3 regions of the Vogesella lacus genome follow, and region 3 is predicted to be linked to each of the others. Evidence: predicted binding sites of a transcription regulator. Region 3 holds the regulator's gene; each other region holds the start of a gene.
What was found. The regulator FNR, encoded in region 3, switches genes on or off when oxygen is low (the NO sensors DNR and NnrR bind a similar motif). The targets are predictions, from matches to a motif close to TTGATNNNNATCAA.
Positions count from the first base shown of each region.

Region 1: ACZ9W6_RS14685 (GbsR/MarR family transcriptional regulator) is a predicted target of FNR. The motif match lies at 2,734-2,747, and genes of this name have one in related genera.
Region 2: ACZ9W6_RS00900 (universal stress protein) is a predicted target of FNR. The motif match lies at 2,345-2,358, and genes of this name have one in related genera.

Region 1 covers NZ_CEETQT010000011.1:66,285-70,481, reverse strand. Annotated here, with positions in the region: gene ACZ9W6_RS14695 (cytochrome d ubiquinol oxidase subunit II) at 1-801, opposite strand, end outside; gene ACZ9W6_RS14690 (cytochrome ubiquinol oxidase subunit I) at 798-2,129, opposite strand; gene ACZ9W6_RS14685 (GbsR/MarR family transcriptional regulator) at 2,132-2,698, opposite strand; gene ACZ9W6_RS14680 (sensor domain-containing diguanylate cyclase) at 2,868-4,197, shown strand, end outside.
Region 2 covers NZ_CEETQT010000001.1:191,720-195,916, reverse strand. Annotated here, with positions in the region: gene ACZ9W6_RS00920 (tyrosine recombinase XerC) at 1-569, opposite strand, end outside; gene ACZ9W6_RS00915 (AAA family ATPase) at 566-1,399, opposite strand; gene ACZ9W6_RS00910 (hypothetical protein) at 1,455-1,871, opposite strand; gene ACZ9W6_RS00905 (acyl-CoA thioesterase) at 1,875-2,312, opposite strand; gene ACZ9W6_RS00900 (universal stress protein) at 2,426-2,875, shown strand; gene ACZ9W6_RS00895 (response regulator) at 3,093-4,197, shown strand, end outside.
Region 3 covers NZ_CEETQT010000005.1:142,644-146,840, reverse strand. Annotated here, with positions in the region: gene ACZ9W6_RS08225 (ABC transporter ATP-binding protein) at 1-1,297, shown strand, start outside; gene fnr (fumarate/nitrate reduction transcriptional regulator Fnr) at 1,380-2,120, opposite strand; gene hemN (oxygen-independent coproporphyrinogen III oxidase) at 2,235-3,641, shown strand; gene ACZ9W6_RS08210 (alanine/glycine:cation symporter family protein) at 3,719-4,197, opposite strand, start outside.

The DNA.
Region 1 (4,197 bases), on a different contig from region 3:
GCCGACGGTGGTGGCAAACGGCACCCAGCTCAGATTGTCGCGGCCACTTGCCAGCCTTGCGGCCAACCTTGGCAGGCTCACCGCCAGAAAGATCAACAGCGCGGCTGTCATCAAAGGCAGTGGCAGCAAGAGCAGAAAGTCCGGCAGCACAAACCACTTGGCGGCGATATGCGCACTGGTCAGCGGCGTCATCAGCGACACCAGCACCACGGCCATGCCGGTGCCGTACAGGGCCAGTTGCGCCCAACGCAGCGCGCGCTTCTGTAATTCGCCCTCGCACTTCATCACCAGCCAGCCTGCACCCAGCAAGACATAGGCCGAGGTCAGGCCCAGCCCGGTCAGCAGGGCAAACGCCCAGGCTGCCGTGCCGGGCGCGAAGCCGGCCAGATAACGGCCCAGCATCACGCCCTGGGCAAACGAGGCCAGCAGCGAGCCGGCAGCGAAGGCCAGATTCCATGCCGGCTGGTGATGCGCCTTGGCCTTCACCCGAAAGTCAAAGGCCACGCCACGCAGGATCAAGCCCAGCAACATCAGCGCTACCGGCAGATAAAGCTCGCCAAGAATGATGCCGTGCGCCAGCGGAAAGGCCACCAGCAACAGGCCGACACCGAGCACCAGCCAGGTTTCGTTGGCATCCCAGAACGGCCCGATACTGGCAATCATGCGGTCACGCTCGCTATCCGTCCCCAGCGGCAACAGCACGCCCACGCCAAGGTCGTAACCATCCAGCACTACATACACCAGCAGCGAAATCGCCATCAGCCCGGCAAAGATCACCGGCAACCAGAATTCGGCATTCATGCTGCAACTCCTTCAAGGTTGGCCGCATCACCTGCCTTGCGCGCCAGATAGAACACCACCGAGACATAGCTGGCCAGCAGGAAGGCATACAGCGCCAGATACATCAGCAAGGTCGACAGAATCATGCCGCCCGGCACGCTGGAGGCCGCATCGGCCGTGCGCAGGATGCCCTGCACCAACCACGGCTGGCGACCGATTTCGGTCACATACCAGCCGGCAACGGTGGCCACCCAGCCGGAAAATGTCATGCCCACCAGCAAGCGCGCAGACCAGGTCGACAGCTCGCCACCCTTGCGCAGCTGCCAGGCGGCCAGCCAGCTGGCCAGCAACATCAGCACGCCGACGCCGACCATCACGCGAAAGCTCCAGAACACCTTGGCCACCGGCGGGTGATCACCATTAAAGCTGCTGATACCGCGAATCTCGCCGTGCGGATCGTGGGTGATGATCAGGCTCGCCAGCTTGGGAATGCCGACTGCGAAACGGTTGGATTGCGTCGCCTCGTCAGGCAGGGCAAACAGCAGCAAGGGCGCGCCACGTTCGGTATGCCAGACGCCTTCCATGGCGGCCAACTTGGCTGGCTGATGCTTGAAGGTATTCAGGCCATGCATGTCACCGGCCAGAATCTGCAGCGGAATCAGCACGGCGGCCAAGGTGACGCCGGTCTTCAGCGCATGCCGCACCGCCGGCACGCCATCGCCACGCAAGCAGCGATAAGCCGATACACCCGCCACCAGAAAGGCAGCCGTCAGGCCGGAGGCCAGCAACATATGCGTCAGCCGGTAAGGCATGGACGGATTGAAGATCACCGCCAGCCAGTCCACCACATGCACCTTGCCGTTGATCACCTCGACACCGGCCGGCGTCTGCATCCACGAGTTCAGCACCAGAATCCAGAATGCCGACATGGTCGTGCCAAAGGCCACCAGAAAAGTCGCGATGGTATGGGTGCGGTTGGACACCCGCGAGCGGCCAAACAGCATGATGCCGAGGAAGGTGGCCTCAAGGAAAAACGCCGTCAGCACCTCGTAAGCCAGCAAGGGGCCGGCGACATTGCCGACCTTCTGCATATAGCCCGGCCAGTTGGTGCCGAACTGGAAACTCATGGTGATGCCGGACACCACGCCCAGGGCAAAGGTCAGCGCAAAGATCTTCACCCAGAAACCATACGCCGCCATCCATGCCTCATCGCCAGTGCGGTTGAAGCGGCTCTTGAAGTAGAGCAGCACCCAGCCCATGGCGATGCTGATGGTCGGAAACAGGATATGAAAGGTTATGTTGGCCGCAAACTGGATGCGCGCCAGTACCACCGGATCGAACGCATCCATGGCTAACTCTCCCGCTCGTCACGCGAACCCAGCCGGCCAAGACTCTGGGTGAACTGCAACACCTTGCCGACCTGGCTGCCCAGCTTCATCAGTTTTTCCAGCGTCTCGACATCCATATCGCGGATATCGGCAAACCACTTGGTTACCAGCTCGATCAACTGATACATCTCGTTCATCCGCGCCTGGGCATGACGCTCGGCCTCGCTATCCGGATTGGCCATGATGGCACCGCGCAGCATGGTCAGCGTCGGCTCGACCTCACGCTTTTGCCGCTCCTCGGCCAGAGTCTTGAAGATGGCCCAGACGTCTTCCGGCGTGGAAAAGTACTCGCGACGATCATTCGGAAAATGCTGCAGCTTCACCAAGCGCCAGGCCTGCAGCTCTTTCAGCGCCATGCTGGTATTGGAACGCGAACAGCCGATGGCCTCGACGATATCGTCGGCATTCAAGGGTTTGTCCGAGACATACAGCAGGGCGTAAATCTGCCCGACGGTGCGGTTGATGCCCCAGTGGCTGCCCATTTCACCGAAGTGCAGCACAAAGGACTGGATGAGTGGCGGGAGATTCATGACGACCTTTCCAGTTTTCAGTAATTTCTGAAAGTTTGATATGAATCATATTTACCGAAGGCAAAGTTTGTCAAATATCAACATCACTTCACGCCCGCACTGTCATACCGTTTTGCAAGTCGGCACAATCAGTCAGATACTGGGAAAAGCCCTCAAAGCAAGAAAAGTCATGGACATGAGCAAGGCGTTAAGCGGTAATTTGCTGGCGGATACAGCAGGGCATTGTGGCAATGCCTATCTGCAGCAACTCGTGCAGCAGCTGCACAAATATCTGGCCGATGCCCAGATCTGGCTTGCCGTGCGTGTTGACGACAACGAACAGGCCTTGCGGGTCACTCACAGCAGTCATCCGATGGCAGACAGCTATGCCTGCCATGACACCCCTTGCGAACGGGTCAGGCAAGCATGCGAGCCGGTCTTGCTCGAGGATGCCCGCCACCCGCTGCAACTTGCGCAAAGCCCCTGCCACTATCTGGGCCTGCCGCTGCTGGATCAGCAGTCTACCTATCTCGGCCATCTCGCCATCCTCTATCAGTCCGGCCCGACACCCATGCAACAGCTTGTCCATGCCTTGCAGCCATTTCTGCAACGCGCCGCAGCCGAGTTGCAGGCCCAGAGCACTACGCTGAGTGACAGTCGCCAGGTGCAATGGCATCGCATCAATACCGAGGTATTGCGCCACCATATGCGCGATGGCGACCTGCCCGAAACCTGGCAGCTGATGATAGACAAGCTGCAACAGCTGATGCCGGAGTGGATGTGCACGCTGCTCCTGCTCGACGAGCAAGGCTGCATGCAGCCACGCTATGGCCCAGCCCTGCCCGAGGCTTATCACCAGCTGATTCGCGGCATGATGCCCGGAGAAACGGTAGGCTGCTGTGGTGCCGCCATCTGGGGCAAACAGCGCGTGATTGCCGAGGACATCTCCAGTCATCCCAACTGGGCAGCCTATCTGCCGCTGATCAGCCAGTTCAATCTGGGCAGCTGCTGGTCCGAACCTATCATCGACAGCAAGGGCAAGGTCCATGGCAGCTTTGCCGTGTATCACAATCACCCGGCCCATCCCGATCATCAGGCCATCAGCCTGCTGGAAGACTGCGCCCAGCTGCTGGCACTGCTGCTGGAAAACGATGCCGTCCACCGCCAGCTGGAAAGCCGCAGCCAGTGGTATCGCGCCATCATGCAAAATGCCGCCGACGGGCTATCCATCATCGACCTGAACGGCCGCTTCCTCGAAGTCAGCGAAAGCCTGTGCCAGATGCTGGCTTACAGCGAGGACGAGCTGCTGCAGATGCATCTGTGGCAGGTGGTGCCCGGCACCACACCCGAGAGCATGTGCCAGCGCCTGGCAGCCACCAGCGAAGAAGGCGAAACCTTCGAAAGCGTCAATCGCACCAAGCGCGGCGAACTGATTGATGTCGAAGTCAGCGCCCGTCGCCTGATCCTGGACGGCCAGCCCGTCATCTGGGGTTCTGCCCGTGATATCAACCAGCGCAAGA
Region 2 (4,197 bases), on a different contig from region 3:
GCTACGGCTTTGCGGCCAACGGGAAGGATGCGCTCACGGCTACCTTTGCCTTTTACCTGGACCAGACATTCGTCAAGATCGATATCTTTGACATCGAGTGCCGTTGTTTCGCTCAGGCGCAGGCCGGACGAATACATCAGTTCGAACATTGCCTTGTCACGCAAGGCCAGTTTGCTGTCATCCTCGTGTTCGAGTAGCTGGATGGCGGAATCGACACTCAGCGCCTTCGGCAGGCGTTGCGGGCTTTTGGGAGGGCGCAGGCCGGCACATGGGTTGCCGTTGACTATCTTTTCATCATGCAGCCAGCTAAAAAACTTGCGCCAGGATGAGAGCATTCTGGCAAGCGACCTGGGCGAAATGCCGCGATGTCTGAGTTGAGCCATGGCGCGTTGTGCAGCCAGGGTCGTCAGCTGCGTCGGACTTGCCAGTAGAGTCAACTCGGCCAGGTGTTTTAAGTCCCTGAGATAGGCTTTCTGGGTATGAGGACTTCTGGCGCCAAGTTGTAGCTGGACTTCGAAGCGGGCAATCAGAGCGTCCCAGCCGCAGGACTCATGTTGCTCCTGAATCATCGTTGCGCCAGCATGCGGAACAGACGTTTGAGTGCAGACATATCCTGTTCACTCTTGATCAGTGCGCCTGCATGGGGCAGGGCTTGCTCATTGTTGCTGATTGCGGTGTTGCCATCAGCAATCAGCAGTTTTATCCAGTCGAGCAGTTCTGACGTCGATGGCTTTTTCTTGAGGTCGTGCATGCCACGGATTTGCATGAACTGGCTCAATGCCTTGCTCACCAGTTGCTCATGCAGATCAGGGAAGTGGGCGTGGATGATCTGGCGCAGCGTATCCTCATCCGGAAAGCTGATGAAGTGGAAGAAGCAGCGACGCAGGAATGCATCCGGCAACTCTTTTTCATTATTCGAGGTGATGATAATGATCGGGCGCTCAATTGCCTTGATGACTTCCCCGGTTTCGTGAACATGGAACTCCATCTGGTCAAGTTCGCGTAGCAGATCATTAGGGAACTCGATGTCGGCCTTGTCGATCTCGTCGATCAACAGTACCGGGGCTGAGGTGCTCTCGAATGCTTGCCAGAGTTTGCCTTTGAGCAGGTAGTTCCGGATATCGTGTACTTTGACATCGCCAAGTTGGGAATCACGCAAGCGCGATACTGCGTCGTATTCATACAGGCCGTGCTGTGCCTTGGTGGTGGATTTGATCGGCCAGACGATCAGTTCCTTGCCCAGTTTTTTGGCTACCATTTCGGCCAGCATGGTCTTGCCGGTACCCGGTTCGCCCTTCAGCAGCAAGGGGCGTTGCAGGGTCATGGCGGCTTTGACTGCCATCAGAAGTTCAGGTGTGGCGATATAGCCGTCGTGGCTGTTAAGTTCAATATTCTTCATTGTGTGCTATGCAAAACGGCCACCGCTGGTGGCCGTAATTGAGGGTGCAAACTGCTTACTGGCGGACGAATTCGTTCTCGATGTCGTCAAGTGTGATTTTCCAGTGCAGCATCATGTGCCGTAACAGAAGCATCTCTGGCTCACTGATCATGGCGTCTGATTTGCAGATATCCAATGCGAGGGCGCAACAAAGCAGTTTCTTTTTTCGGTCGGTAATGATGTCCAGTACTTCATTGATGCGTTGGGCTGACAGCAGATGAATGGTGCCTTCGCCATCCGCATCATCGGTGAGGTCATCGCAGTATTTGATCAGGACATCAATAAAAGCTTTTCTGGGTAGCCCGATGATTTCATAAACATGCAGGCTTTCAAGCGTTTCGATTTCCCGAGGATCCATATTCCCGTCTGTAATCATGAACATGGCGAGAATGCGGGCAATCGCTTCGGGGCTGTTGATGTGGTAATTCTCCATTTTTTACTCCCCTTGAACTGTATTGCATCGTTCTATGAACTGGCCCGGTATCGGGCAAGCCTGGCGTCTGGCATAGTCAAAAAACACTACACCTGTTTTGATGCGTAGTATGGGGCTATTGTCTCTCATGCGTGTGGCTTGGTAAACAAGTTCGCATGCGACACGCGAGAAGTTTGTAACACCGAGCTCAATCCTGAGTCGATCCGCATGAAAGGCTTCGGCCTGATAGATGATCGCGGCATCTGCAATGATGATGCCGGCACCGTAAACATCAGACTCTGAGCAGCCCAATTGTGCAAGGAATCTGATTCTTGCCTCATGGGCAAGCCTCAGCGCACTATCGTTACCCATGTGGCCGGCGTAGTTGATGTGTGAAACATCAACAGTGATTTCAGTGCTGAAAATGGATCGGGTAAGGGGCGGAATTTCGACTCTGGCCATGATTGTGCCTTGTTTTGCGGAGCGTAGGGCTGTTGGTGCTTGTCAAATAACTTGCTTTGAATAAAGCTATCATAAAGGCAAGAGAGTGATTCATCGCACATGAGGGGGTAATTATGTACCAGCGTATTTTTGTACCTGTAGATGATAGTGAGACATCTGCTCTGGCGTTGAATGAAGCGTGTCGTTTGGCTGCGGAAGTCGGCGCAACGGTGAGATTAGTTCATGTGGTTGATCTGGCCCAGTTTGGCTGGGGTGGTGCGGAGTTTCTTGATGCGGCCGAATTGCAAGATTCTATCAAGCAGGCTGGCGAGCAGGTGCTGGGGCAAGCCAAGCAAAAAGCCGAGGTGCTGGGTGTAAATCCTCAGGGGGCCGTGCTTGAGAGCTGGGGCGATCGTTTGGCCAGTGTCATCATTGATGATGCAAACAAGTGGGGGGCTGACCTTATAGTAATGGGAACACATGGTCTGGGTGGCTTGATGCACTTGCTGCTGGGTAGTGTGGCGGAGGGCGTGCTCAAAATGGCGGATGTTCCTGTATTGCTGGTGCGCCATCCAGGGGAGTAACTTGATTGAACCGTTCAAAGCGCCATGTGGCTTTCTCATGGCGCTTTTTGTTTATATATTGCATATGCTGAGCATAACTTTTGACCTGTTTTTCTGGACTGCCAGATGTGCTGCGCTTTAAAGCGTTAGTGAATTCTGCGGTGGGTAAGTTGTAATTTTGAGTTATATTTATAACAAGCAAAACTTAGCAAATTAGAACAGGTTCAGGACGCCATCAATGTTTGATCCATCGACATCCGTATTGATCATCGAGGATTCGCATACAGTCAGGCAATCGCTGAGGACAATGTTGGGTAATGTCGGTATTACTCGCTCGGAGACTGCGGTAAATGCGGCTGACGGTTTGCAGCGAATTCGCAAGAAGGTCTTTGACATTGTCTTGTGTGACTACAATCTCGGCGAAGGAATGAATGGGCAAGAGTTGCTCGAGTTGTTGCGTCGGGAGGGTGGGTATCCGCTGACGTCTGTCTGGATCATGATCACCGGTGAGCGGAAGTACGAACGCGTTGTCGCCGCTGCCGAAGTTGCTCCTGATGATTACATTCTCAAACCTTTCTCTAGCCAGACGCTCCTCGATCGCCTTGAGCTTTCTCATAAGCGAAAATTGTTTCTTAAGCCGGCACATCTGAAATTGGGTGTAGGGGACGTCGCGGGTGCCATTACGGTACTCAGACAGCTGGAGACTGTGGCAGAAAACAATGTCCAGCTGATGGATGTGCTGCGTTTGATGGCGGAGACTTACCTGGCGAGTGATCAGTTTCGCGATGCTCGCGCCGTTTACGAAAAAATACTGTCAATGCGGGCGATTCCATGGGCAAAGATGGGTATGGTGCGGATTCTGCGTGAGCAGGATGAAGTGTCGCAAAGTACTGATCTGCTTAATGAAATCATTTCTGAGGCGCCGAGCTACACCGATGCCTATGATGCCTTGGCGCACAATCTTAGCCATTGTGGCCAGTTTGCCGAGGCTTTATCGATACTGGAGAAGGCGGTTGCTCTTTCGCCGCGAAATTTTCTGCGCTTGTGCAGTTGTGGCGAGGTGGCGCTGAGTGTCGGCGACCCGGCCAAAGCGGCGGCTTATCTTGAGAAAGCCGTGCTGATAGGCCGAAACAATAGCGCATTCGGTCCTGGCGTTATGGTCGATCTGTTGCAGGCTTACAGTGAGAGCGAGCAACTGGACAAGATGGATCGGCTGTCCAAGGAGCTGGCCGGCATGCTGAAGTCCGATTCGGATCAGTTCCTCTCGCTGACCTGTCGGGCTCTGTCGGCGTTGGCAAGAAAAAACTATAGCGAGGCGCAGGAGTTGCTCAAACAGGCATTGC
Region 3 (4,197 bases):
GGCGATGTTCTGGCTGAACTGGCAATTGGCCTCGGTGGTGCTGTTGCTGCTGCCGGCGGTATTCGTGATTGTCTGGCTGTACCAGCGCTGGAGCGCGCCGTCGGTGGCGCGTGCACGGCAGCTGCGCAGCGACATCAATGCCCAGGTGGCCGAGTCGATTGCCGGTATGGTGGTATTGCAGGCGGCCGGGGCCGAACAACGTTTTGGCGACCGTTTTGCCGAAACCGGCAGCCAGCTCTACCACGCGCGCATGGCCGAGCTGCGTGCCAACGCCTGGTTGCTGCGCCCGGCGCTGGACTTGCTGAATGTGCTGCTGCTGGTGGCGGTGATCTACGCCTTCGGCAGCAAGGCGGTCAGCGGTATCGAGATCGGCGTGTTGTATGCCTTTGTCAGCTATATCGCCCGTGTGGTCGAGCCGCTGATCCAGATCACCATGCAGTTCTCACAGCTGCAGCAGGCGGTGGTCGCCGCCTCGCGCGTTAATGTACTGCTGCAGGAGTCGCGTGCCAGCCAGGGTGCGGGGGCGGGCGAGATCAGCCACGGCGCGGTGAGCTTCAGCGGCATCCGTTTTGGCTATGCGGCCGAACGCCCGGTATTGCACGGTATTGATCTGGCGATTCCGGCCGGCAGCTTTGTCGGCATCGTTGGCCACACCGGCAGCGGCAAATCGACGCTGATGTCGTTGTTGCTGCGCTTTTATCAGGCGCAGCACGGCGAGGTGCGCATTGATGGCCATCTCTTGGCCAGCATTGCCGATGACACCTTCCGCGCCGGTGTTGGCCTGGTGCCGCAAGATCCCTTCCTGTTGGCCGCCAGCGCGCGTGACAATATCGATATGGGCCGCGGTCTGTCGCAACAGGCTATCGAGACCGCCGCACGGGCGGCGGGTGTGCACGAGCTGATCCTGTCGCTGGAGCAGGGCTACGACACCGATATGGGCGAGGGCGGTACCCGGCTGTCGGTCGGGCAGAAGCAGCTGATCGCGATTGCGCGGGCGCTGGCCGGCCAGCCGCGCATCCTGCTGCTGGACGAGGCAACCTCGCACATCGACAGCGAGACCGAGCAGCTGGTGCAAGAGGCGCTGGATCGCTTGCACGGCAAGGTGACGATGATCGCGATTGCCCATCGCCTGTCGACGATTCGCGATGCCGACACCATCGTGGTGCTCAATCACGGCCATATTGCCGAGCAGGGCAATCACGAGGCGCTGATGGCTATCGACGGCGGCATCTACCAGCGCCTGTATCAGCTGCAGCAGATCGAAAGCCGCGTGGCGGACGAGCTGGATGTCGTCTGAGCATTTGCGGCCAACCTTGTATTGGCCGGGCAATAAAAAAACGCCACCGAGGGGTGGCGTTTTTTATGTGCTGGCGACGGGGTCAGGAAGTCGCTTGCGAGCAGCCGGCAACCAGTGCCTTGAGCTCGGCGGGCTGGATCAGCTGGATATGCTTGTGATCGACCTTGATCCAGCCTTGCTGCTGGAACTTGGACAGCGTACGGCTGACGGTTTCCAGTTTCAGGCCGAGGAAGCTGCCGATTTCCTCGCGGCTCATGCGCAGGATGAAATCGTTGGCCGCAAAGCCACGGCTTTGCAGGCGCTGCGACAGATTCAGCAGGAAGGCGGCGAGGCGCTCTTCAGCCTTCATATTGCCCAACAGCAGCATTACCGACTGGTCGCGCACGATCTCGCGGCTCATCAGGCGGAAGAAATGGTGCTGCAGGCTGGGGATCTCGCGACCGAGGGTTTCCATACGGTTGAATGGCAGCTCGCACACTTCGCTGTCTTCCAGCGCAATCGCGTCACAGCCGTGGGTATTGGCCGAAATGCCGTCCAGGCCCATCAGTTCGCCCGACATATGGAAGCCGGTTACCTGTTCGCGGCCATCCTGGCTGGATACCGCGGTCTTGAAATAGCCGGTACGCACGGCATACAGCGAGCGGAAGCCCTCGCCGCTGCGGAACAGATATTCGCCACGCTTGATACGACGGCTCTGGCGGATAACGGCATCCAGCTGCGCCAGTTCGTCACGGTTGAGGCCAACAGGCAGGCACAGTTCGCGCAAGCTGCAGTTGGAGCAGGAGACCTTCAGGGTATGCAAGGGCGAGTTTTGATCAGTCATACGACAGTCTTTTTCCACAGGCAGGTGAGCTTGCTTGACACGCATCAAGGCGCAACAAGCGTGAATTGCGCAAATTTACCAGTCCCCCACCAGATTTCCAAACAAAAAATGATGATGACACCGCAATTGGCATTTGTGCCGACACAATGTGATTTCGACCGGGCGTTGATCGAGTCGCTGGCCGGCTCGGGGCCGCGCTATACCTCGTATCCGACAGCCGACCGTTTTCATGGCGGGTTTGGTGTCCAGGATTATGAACACTGGCTGGCACAGCGCGCTATCGGGGCAAACCATAGGGAGCTGTCGCTGTATGTGCACGTGCCGTTCTGTAACACCATTTGTTATTACTGCGGCTGTAACAAGATCATCACCAAGGACAAGCAGCGCGCCGACCAGTATCTGGACTATCTGGAAAAGGAAATCGCGCTGACCGCGCAAAAACTGGGGGGGCGCGAGAAAGTCATCCAGCTGCACTTTGGTGGTGGTACCCCGACTTTCCTGTCGGACGAGCAGCTCGAGCGCGTGATGGGCATCATCCGCCAGCATTTCGATTTGCTGCCCGAGGGCGAGTTCTCGATCGAGATCGACCCGCGCAAGGTTGGCCGCGATACGGTGCTGCATCTGGGGCAGCTGGGTTTCAACCGCATGAGCGTCGGCATCCAGGATTTCGACCCGGCGGTGCAAGAGGCGGTGAACCGCATCCAGAGCGAGGAAGAAACACGCGTGGTGATTGATGCTGCGCGTGAGGCCGGTTTCAAATCGGTAAGTGTGGACCTGATTTACGGCCTGCCGCGCCAGAGTGCGCATTCGCTGGAAAACACCATCAATCGGGTGATCAGCATGTCACCGGATCGCATCGCACTGTACAACTATGCGCATCTGCCGACCGTGTTCATGCCGCAGCGTCGTATCAATGAAGACGAACTGCCTAGCCCGGCGACCAAGCTCGATATCCTGCAAAACTCGGTACAGCAGCTGACCGATGCCGGCTATGTCTTTATCGGCATGGATCACTTTGCCAAGCCCGATGACGAGCTGACCCGCGCCTTGCAGCAGGGCCGTTTGCAGCGCAATTTCCAGGGTTATTCCACCCATGCCGATTGCGATATGATCGGCCTTGGTGTGTCGTCGATTGGCAAGGTCGGCCCTTGCTACAGCCAGAACGAGAAAGAACTCGATGCTTATTATGCCGCGTTGGATGCCGGTCGTTTGCCGGTGATGCGTGGCATGACGCTGAGTCAGGACGATATCCTGCGCCGCAGCGTGATCCAGGGCCTGATGTGCCGCTTCTCGCTGTCGGTTGAGGCGATCGAGCAAACCTTCGCCATCAACTTTGCCGATTACTTTGCTGACGAGTTACCGAAGATTCGCGAGTTCCAGAAGATGGGGCTGCTGACTTTTGATGGTGACTTCCTGATGGTGGCACCGAAAGGGCGCTTCCTGATCCGCAATATCGCCATGGTGTTTGACCGACATCTGCGCGAACGCGAGACCAAGGCGCGTTATTCGCAAACCATCTGATTGCCTGACATCAAATAAAAAACCCGCCGTGAGGCGGGTTTTTTATTTGGCAGCAAGGTTGGCCGCAGGGGCGGGAATTACTTCCACACGTCCTGATGCACCTTGCTTTGCAGTTCCGGATATTGCTTGATGTCGAATACCGGTTCGCTAATGCCCTGATTGCGCTGTTGCTGGTAATCCTTCAGCAGCACAAATACGTAGCGCGACAGCAGGACGATGGCAATCAGGTTGATGACGGCCATGATGCCCATCGACAGGTCGGCCATGTCCCATACCAGCGGCAGGCTGCCGATGGCGCCAAACATCACCATGGCCAGTACCAGCAGACGGAACACGAACATCACGCTCTTGTTGTTTTTGATGAACTCGACGTTACCTTCGGCGTAGGCATAGTTACCGATGATGGAGCTGAAGCAGAACAGGAACAGCGCGATCGCCAGGAAGTGGCCACCCCAGTCGCCCAGTGTCATGCTCAGCGCTTTCTGGGTCAGCTGCACGCCTTGCAGTTCGCCGCCCGGAACCCAGGCACCCGACAGCAGGATGATGAAGGCGGTGC